DNA from 2 places in the Marivivens sp. JLT3646 genome. Region 1 is predicted to be linked to the other one. Evidence: riboswitches for the same ligand, from Rfam matches in the RefSeq annotation. Region 1 holds a riboswitch; the other holds the start of a gene.
The links. Region 1 has a riboswitch for S-adenosylmethionine ahead of metZ (O-succinylhomoserine sulfhydrylase). Riboswitches for the same ligand answer to the same signal wherever they lie in the genome.

Region 2: linked by a shared signal. The riboswitch ahead of BSK21_RS05805 (hypothetical protein) and the one ahead of metZ (O-succinylhomoserine sulfhydrylase) in region 1 are both predicted to bind S-adenosylmethionine.

The regions. Positions count from the first base shown of each region.
Region 1 covers NZ_CP018572.1:1,975,028-1,979,595, forward strand. Annotated here, with positions in the region: gene BSK21_RS09830 (TrkH family potassium uptake protein) at 1-401, opposite strand, end outside; gene BSK21_RS09835 (hypothetical protein) at 480-707, opposite strand; gene folE2 (GTP cyclohydrolase FolE2) at 826-1,926, opposite strand; gene metZ (O-succinylhomoserine sulfhydrylase) at 2,034-3,212, opposite strand; SAM riboswitch at 3,264-3,340, opposite strand; gene BSK21_RS09850 (glutathione S-transferase N-terminal domain-containing protein) at 3,433-4,131, shown strand; gene BSK21_RS09855 (Dabb family protein) at 4,128-4,415, shown strand; gene BSK21_RS09860 (inner membrane-spanning protein YciB) at 4,408-4,568, opposite strand, start outside.
Region 2 covers NZ_CP018572.1:1,156,665-1,161,232, reverse strand. Annotated here, with positions in the region: gene BSK21_RS05825 (AAA family ATPase) at 1-226, opposite strand, end outside; gene BSK21_RS05820 (GIY-YIG nuclease family protein) at 309-1,244, opposite strand; gene BSK21_RS05815 (hypothetical protein) at 1,330-1,788, opposite strand; gene BSK21_RS05810 (ribbon-helix-helix domain-containing protein) at 1,883-2,062, shown strand; SAM-I-IV-variant riboswitch at 2,295-2,393, shown strand; gene BSK21_RS05805 (hypothetical protein) at 2,457-3,086, shown strand; gene BSK21_RS05800 (hypothetical protein) at 3,089-3,580, shown strand; gene BSK21_RS05795 (hypothetical protein) at 3,646-4,230, shown strand.

The sequences.
Region 1 (4,568 bases):
ATGCCGCGCCAGAGCAGAATGCCGTAAGAGTGCGTCTCTAGCCCTTCAATCGCCGTAGCCCCTGTCGTGGTCATACCGGACATAGATTCGAACATCGCATCAACGAGCGAAAGCTGGGTTTCCCCTATCATAAACGGAATAGCCCCGAAGGCGGGCAACGCGATCCACACACCTGTGGTGAGGATAAAGCTCTGTTTCAGGGTCAGCCCATCGCCCAATTGGTTCGAACAAGCCAAGGCGAGAAAAACCCCCGCCATGGTCGTTAGAACCGAACTTTGCAGAAAGGTCTGCCATTCGGGGTCCTTATGAAAAAGGTCGAACAGCATCGGGGCGACCATGGTCACCCCCATTACGGCTGTTAGCAATCCGATCACGTATCCAACTGGGCGCATATCAATCATGGCCGAAGGCTTGGCGTTAGGCTGCTGTTCTGTCAACCCGCGACGCAGGCAAATTCCCTGCCGCGGATCACAACATCATCAAACGTAGAACATGTCGCGGAAAACGTGCACGGCGATCTGATCGCGGCGAAGACCCATCGCAGCCAACTGATCATCGGTTTTTGCGTTAAGAACGGCAATTTCACCAGCGCGCGATTTATGCGCTCCATATGCCTTAACGCCACGACCCAGTGCAGAAAAGAACTCGTCGATTTTTCTGCGAAGCGCTGATGCATCAAAGGTCGATTTTTCTGCGATTTGTGCCATTTAGGAGCATCCATGTAGAGCGGGCCGTTTCCCCGATACATGAACGATAGCACCAATAGCTCCGCATGTGCACCGCTGCTTTTTGCATTGCAGCATTTCATCTGCTGCAATGCAGAAATTATCCGACGTGGAACAACGTTGTGAACAAACGCGGGTCAATGCTGTCGCTGTCAAAGGTCTCCCCTTCGACCAAGACCGACACAGCGTCATGACTGTGCAGGCTCTCTTGATGGCTGGCCACAACGCGGAAGTCGCCGACGCGCGGATCCTGCTGAAGCTGTTCACAGAACAAACGCGCCGCATCCTCGACAAAGATAGGATTGGCCGCGTTGAGTTCAGCGAACGCCTGTTCGTCTTCGCGTTTGACCATCACTTGGGTCTCGGTCGGGACAGCAACGCGCGCCATGTCGATCAAATCTTCGAACCACAACATAGGGCCGTCTTCCATCACCGCCGACATACGCGCCACAGAACGTTGCGAATGCGGCGTGGCCAACTGACCACGGAATTGACGAGCGTGCTCGGAAAGTTCCAACGAACAGGGGCAAGTCGACGAATAGACGTAATCGAGATGGATTATCTTTTTACGCACGCCGGCGCGTTCGACCAATTCGAGCGCGATATCGTAATACTGGAACCCTTCGAGCCCAGAGCGCAACGAACGGACTTTCATTGGGAAACGGAACCGCATCTGGATACGTGCGTCGAAACTTTCGAGGTCTGCCATATAGGCGTCCAGCGCGTTCTCCATCACTTCAAAGCTAAACGTCTGCTCTGAGTGTTTATAGAAGGACCGCATGATGCGGGACATGTTGATGCCCTTCTTTTCCGCCTCTAGGCTCACCGTTCCCGTCACAGACGTCTCGAGCGTCACATCCCCATTGTCGCGGGTGTGAAACCGGATCGGCAGGCGGAAGTTTGAAATCCCGACGTGCTGGATTTGCTGCTTTGCCCCTTTGATCAGGCTACTTGGCCCGTTCTGGAGGTCAGGCATCGACGCCTTGTAATCCTCATCCACAACGAAATCTTCGGGATAAGCGCGAGCAAGGGCTGGGTAATTCGAAACTTCCTGCCCCGGGATCAAACGTGACACGAGAGGATCGAGCGTTGCCACCTCTTCGGGTGTGGCATCGCCAGCCCAGCGCCGCAAAAGCGCCAGAGCCGCCTCGGCTTCTTCGCGCGACGGTTCACGGTCCATATCGGACGAATGGATATTCATGTCGGAGCCTCCCGCAGGTGCAGCACGCCCCACTATATGGGATGCGCGCGACAGTTTTCCATCAAATGCGAAGGGAATACGCTTGGAACCGTCGCGCGGATCACTCATCAGATGGCATCCAATGCTTGTTTCAGGTCTGCCAACAGATCGTCAGCATCCTCAAGGCCACAGGACACACGCACCAAACCAGGTGTGATACCTAGCGTGTCTTTCTGATCCTGCGGCAAACGCTGGTGCGTTGTGGTCGCAGGGTGGGTCACCAGTGATTTGCTGTCCGCAAAGTTATTGGTGATTGTGAAAATCTTGAGCGCGTTGAGAAAACGGAAGCATTCTTCTTTGCCACCTTTCACGTCAATCGCCAGAACAGTACCGACGCCCTCGTATTGCGACTTCGCCAGTTCATACTGAGCATGACGCGGATCGAGAGGGTAGCTCACCGAGTTCAGTTTAGGATGACCTGCAAGCGCATCAGCCAACTTCAGTGCGGTTTCGGACTGCTGACCCACACGAAGGAACAAAGTATCGAGCGATTTTAGCATGACCCAAGCGTTGAACGGACTCATCGCGCCGCCTGTATGTTTAAGGTATGCCTCGACCGGCCCCCGAACGAGCTCTTTCTTGCCCAAAACCATACCGCCAAGGCAGCGGCCCTGACCGTCCACGTGTTTGGTCGTCGAATAGACAATGAGATCAACGCCCAGTTCGCCCGCGATCGAATACGCAGGCGTGACCATCGCATTGTCACACACAACAATCGCACCATTGGCGTGCGCCAGTTCGACGACTGATTTCATGTCGATCACTTCGAGCGTCGGGTTCGAAATCGATTCAAAGAAGACAACTTTGGTGTCGGGACGGATCGCAGCTTTCCACGCATCCAGATCACGACCATCGACCAGCGTCAGTTCGACGCCAAACCGCTGAAGCACGTCCTCGAGAATATAGAGGCACGATCCAAACAAAGCGCGGCTCGACACGATATGATCGCCCGCTTTGAGCATGGACATCAGCGCGCCGTTCACCGCGGCCATACCCGAAGCGGTGGCAAATCCTGCCTCAACGCCCTCAAGGTCTGCCATACGATCTTCGAGCATGGCAACAGTCGGGTTGCCATATCGTGCATAGATGAATTCGTCTTCGCCGAGTTTCACAAAACGGGCTTCAGCCTGTTCTGCCGTTTCGTAAACAAACCCCTGTGTCAGAAAGATTGCTTCTGACAGTTCGTTATACTGGCTACGACGAGTACCCGAATGCACAGCGCGAGTGCGTTTGGAAAGTTTGTCCATGTCTTTGTTCCTTACGGCCATTAAAAAACCCCTACACCGAATAAAGGGAGCAGGGGTTGGCCTGTTTCCTTTTTAGCGGCTTATTTAACGTGGCCCGCAATCCGGTTCAAATCGCCACGGCGGAGTGGTTACGCCGTTGTGACATTCTGGTCAAGGAAAACGCCTTGCAGCCCCCTGTGAAACCCGCATTGTGACCTCAACTTGCGAACAGGAGTTTCAGATGACCGCTGCAATCGATCTCTACTACTGGCCGACGCCAAACGGCAAAAAGATCACCATCGCCTTGGGCGAGATGGGCTTGGACTACAACCTGATCCCAATCAACATCGGTGCTGGCGACCAGTTTGCGCCAGACTTCCTCGCCATTGCGCCGAACAATCGCATGCCCGCCATCGTCGACCGTGATGGCCCCGACGGCGAACCTATCTCTATTTTTGAATCGGGCGCGATCCTGCAATATCTTGCGCGAAAAACTGGGAAATTCGGTGGCACGACAGAGCGTGAACGGGTGATGGTCGAACAGTGGCTGATGTGGCAAATGGGCGGCGTCGGACCGATGGCTGGTCAGGCGCATCACTTCCTCAAATACGCTCCCGATATGTCTCCGCCCCAAGTGCTCCCGTATGCGCAGGACCGTTACCGCAACGAGGTCGGCCGCCTCTATCGCGTCTTGGACAAGCAGCTTCAGGACCAAGACTATGTCTGCGGCGAATACTCCATCGCGGATATGGCGATCTATCCGTGGGCCGCGAGCTGGGAGGGTCAGCAACAAACGCTTGACGATAAACCAAACTTTGCCGCTTGGATGGCGCGCATGGCGGAACGTCCCGAAGTTGCAAAAGGGATGGAAGTCGGCGCCGAACTGCGCCAAAAGGCCTTCTCAAAAGAAGAAATGGAACGGCTGTTCAAACAAAAATGATACGTCACATCGTCTTTTTCACAGCGAAGTCAGCAGATGATCGCGACGCTGTTTTCCAAGGGCTTAAACTCTTGGAAAACATCAAACAGTGCCGCCATATCGAAATCGGGGAAAACCTGAACTCTGACCCCATCAGCCCCGATGGCCCAGACTTCATTGTCTATGCTGAGTTTGACGATACCGAACAGCTAGCAGCCTATAAGGCCGACCCGCTCTACGCTGAATCGATCCGCATTGTGCGCCCTCTGCGCGACATGCGGATCGCCGCGGATTTCTTTACTTAGGCTCTTCGATCAGGAACCGCTGGAGCGTTACGATCTGCGACCATAGGAACAAGAACAGGACCACGGGGAACGCAAAGGTTTCGAGCGTGACCCAAAGTTCCTCGCTCTGCGTGCGCCAGATGAATTCGTTGGCCGCGGCCAATCCCGCAAAAA
Region 2 (4,568 bases), 820 kb from region 1:
ATTCTGTCTCAACTTCGAGCACAGTCACAGCGCCCGATTTGAACGCGGGACGCAGAACCTCCATCGTCTGCAGGCCTTTCGCAAGGCATGCCAGCGCGAGAAGAGGCCGATCGGGCCGTTTTAAAAGGCTCGTGCGGTCGGCTTCCAGACCAAGGGGGTCTTCAGCAAAAAAGGCACCGCAAAGGTCTTCGAAGAGTGGTCGCCAGGTCGGAGTAAAGGAGGTCATGACAGCACCTGAGAGACATGGAATTTGGGCCTGCCCCGACACTCGGGGCAGGAGTTTTTGTCCTTAAGAAAGGATGGTGTCTTTAGTCGCGCAGAAGCGCGTTCAGCGTCTGGTCGATCTCTTTGAGAGCCTCCGGCCAGTAGATCTCTGACACCACCTTGATCCGCCCTTGAAACACCTCAAGCGGTACTCGCGCGTGGGGATGGTCCTTCGCCATGCGGCGATGGAACGCCTTCTCGAGCCGGATCGCTGCGCGGCCCTTCTGAAGAGGCTCTTGTCGCAGGAACTCCACCGTGACCTCTGACCCCAGATCGAGCTGCTGGCGAAAGCGGATCGCGGGGTTGGCGCTGAAGCCGACCTTAATCAGCGTCAGATCATCCCAGATCAGGCGCACCACGTAGATGAACGATGGCTTTGCGGACCACCCTCCCCCGCAGTGCGCGCAGTCGAAGCGCCCCGTTTGAAGGTTACCGCGCGCAATGCGTTGCTGATGCCCACAGGCGTCATGCTGATAAAGACGATAGCTTGGAGCACCCTCTGGATCGTCACCCAAGAGGCTCCAACCGCGGGCCATCGCTTCATCGCGCTCTTTTGCCCCGTGGCAGGTCTCGCAGCGAAGGCCTGTCTTGCCCGCCGCCATCCGTTCGATCATCTCGAACTGCCTCTGGACCTGATGCCCGCAGGTCAGCAGAAACCGCCCGTAGTGGGGCTTTCCCGGCACCGCCTCCACAAACTGCAGCCCTGCCTTTTGTGCGATCGTAGATCGCTTTTTTTTGAGACAGCTCTGGCAGATCGGCACGCCAGAGCGGCAGGTAAAGACCTTGGACCGCTGCTGCGCCCCGCAGCGGGTGCATTCGATCAAGAGGTCGTTCCGATTTGCGAACCTGCCGACGATCGAAAAGGCCTTTGAGGATGGGAATTTTAGCCAAGCCTTTGGGATTAGGCGCTGGCTGCGACGGCGGTCTCTGCGCACAGGTTTGGGTTTGCCGCCTGCGGGCGACATTACAACATCGGTCATACTGACCTCCGAATGGAACAGAGAGATTGGGTCCTCACGGCCAGAGCCGCGAAGATGTCTCATCCATTTAAAGGAAAAAAGAGGGTTAAGCCGCGAGAGGCGCCTGTTCGGCGCAAGCCGTCACATAGGCGTCCAATGCCGCAAAAGCATCGACAATGATCCTCGCCAGATCGTCAGACACACCATCCTCGATCAGCATCTCTGCCTGCTCTGCATATGGCGCCGCCGTGACATCAAAGCTTCCCGACCACGCCTGCGAAAGACAGGTGAAAATCGCCGCAAGAGCCTTCAGTTCAACCGACTGCGGATGCTCCTTTGACCGCCGTGCGTACTTCAGGGCAGCATCGATATCCTGCGTCCGGATATTATGTACCCGTTTCCGAAATTCTTCGATCAAGGCTGGGGATTTTACGACCGACACATACTGCTGCAGGTCTGCCGATTGCTGCAAACGTCGCGGCAGAAGCCGAAGACATCCGTAGTACACTGCGGACATACCCGCTTGGTTCCCCGATGGGGAAGTGATATCATTATTTAATGTCATTTATGATCTCCGTAACAGATCGTTCTTGGCACGGCCCACCGAAGAGTTGCCGCTCTTTGGTGGGTCAACTGCAGATTATTATTGAGATTAAATAATGTCAACAAATAAAATGCCCAGAGGCCGTCCGCCGGTCGACACGGAAGCTGTCACCGTGCGCCTACCCCGCGATATCATTGTAAAAATTGATGAAATTCGCGCCCGCAATTTAGGTACTCAATCTCGACCGGACGTTATCCGGCGCGCCATCATTGAGTGGCTGCGGGAAGAAAAGTAACCCCTACCCCCGTCGAAATCTCCAGGAAATTCCACGCAGGCAGGAAGTGATAAGGCGGATCTTGTCCGATTGGCAGAAATCTCAGGGTGCATCGACTGTTTTGACTAGAAGAAGCCTGACCTGATTAGAACCGCCCGAAATATCCGTACAGCGACACGCCGAATGTGAGCAAAACTCATAATCTTTCTGAATTTTTAGTAGTTGCTCTAAAAACGAAAATCCCTTTTAACGGTCTCATCATCAAGAGCTGGGCTTATGCCCACACCAACCTGCGAACTCGGCAAGGTGGTTTCCATGAAGGGATGTGGCCTGTGGGCAAAAACGAGCAAATCCTCATCGACCATTTCTTGGATCGTTCCTCCGTCTGTCGAGTTTCGCTTTCGGAGGAAAGACAATGAAACGTCGCTCATTCTTATCAGCACCTTTTGCGATTGCCACGATGACCGAGGCATTTGGGGAGCCATCGTCTGACGGCTGGATCGAACCGCCTTCTCAAGTCTCAGTGAAGCGAGAACTGCATTTTGAGCCGAGCCATTCAGGACAGGTCATTATCAAGACGGATGCACCTGCTGAGCCAAGGCCATTGGTCAGACCAGAAATCATCGATAGCATTTGGTTTAAGGGCACCTACGAGATCATGCCTCAATCGCTTCATTGGAAGATGATCGATCAGGGTTGGTTCGGAGAGGACGACATTTGGTTTCCGTTTGGAGAAAATGATTGGGAGTACGAACATTGGTTCGCCTATTTCCAACCCGCATGTGAAGCGCACGATCTACTCTGCACGCTTTTCGATGTGAGCAATTTTTGGTTCACAGAACCGAAGGAACTGGGCCTAGGCCTCGATCTACAAATACATCCAAGCACCCCAAGATATGCCACCGCAAAGCTGATTGATCGAAGTTGGATCAACGACTTCAAGGCCGCTGTGGAAAGAAAGACTGACTTCCTTATCGTAGATCCCATCATCCGCCCCGCATCAGGGGCCTTCGTGCCGCGATCGGCAGAAAGTGCAAGAGGTTAATCATGAGCAACCTAGACAACCCAAGCATTGAAGAGTTCTTTGCGGCTTCAAAGCCCGCCCAATATGACTTCATTAATACCATCCTACCCACTGAAAAGCTCTATGAGGAAGCTGGCGATACAATCCTTGGAATGTATTACGAAGGTGCTAGAGACCGAGACAGTGAGTGGATCAATTACCCCGACGATTATGATGTGGTCAGCATCCTCGAGGAGTCGGGTGAGATCGATAGTGATCGCCTCGGTGCAATCGAAAACGGATCACTGTTAGAAGAGGCGGAATTACAAATTCTACGGCGTGATCATGCTGACAACGATCCAGAAGGCTGGGACGGAGTTCACCTTTGGGAGGTTGAACTGAAAGACGGCTCCATATTCGCGGCATTCCAAAGCCAGAGCCAAGGACAAGCTGGGTTCACACTGGACTACTCTCGCAGCTTCATATCCAGAGAAGAGGCAGTCGAATGGCTAGAAACCTTCGAAATTAACTCCTGAATGGACCTGGGGTACCGCATAGGTACCCCAGACCCTTTTAAGAACGCAGGCCTTGGAGCTTTCACATGAAGACATTCATCATGAAGACATTCATAATGCTAATGCTGGCTCTGCTCGCTCGGACAGCTTCAGCGCAGGATCACCCCAATCCTGTCGTTCAATCCATAGTCGATTGGCATAGACAATACTGCTTTGAGGATTTGGCACGCACTGAAAAATCAACGCCAAGGCAAAGTGACTTCGGTATCGACGAGGGATCAATCTACGATATCGCAATTGGCGAAGGTCAGAGCGCAACTGTCATCTATAAGTCTTTCACTTGTGAAGGTCTGGGACATGGTTGGTGCGGCTCAGGTGGATGCGGCTACTTCATTGTAGTTGAAGATAAGATTTTTGAACGTCAGCTGGGCTTCGAACCATCGGTCATTGACATACCAATATACAACGGCACCCGACCCGGTCTTCTTATTCCCTTACATGGCACATCGTGCGAAGGAGCTGCGGGCGAGAGTATGTCCGGAGCAGATACCTGCTACGCCATTGCGACTTGGAACAGCCACTTGAGAACATTCCAATCAATCTTGCCCCTCCTCAGTGAAATGACATTGAATGGGGGGAAATGGAGCGAGGTGCTGGGTGATCGACCTTGATCTTTCCCCCTTTTGGTCCCCCCGTCATCCTCCTCATCCGTTGCCTTAATAGCAGACGGCGGTTCTTCTTTATTGGACTCATCTACGAGGGCGCTCTTTGAGGTCTGGATATGACGGCAAGGGCACTCGCATGTAGACTGGCACCCTTCGGGGGGCCTTTTTTCGTTATGGCCGTCCCTTTGTGCGCCGAGCCTACCTTATCTCACCTCCCCAAATTCCCTAAAAATCGCGGTTTACGGTGTCTCGGGGGCGCCGTCGTGGGAGACGGCGACATCGTCTCCGACGGTCACCCCACCTCCAACCAACTCAACACTTTAAGGTTTTTCGCGGTTTGCAGA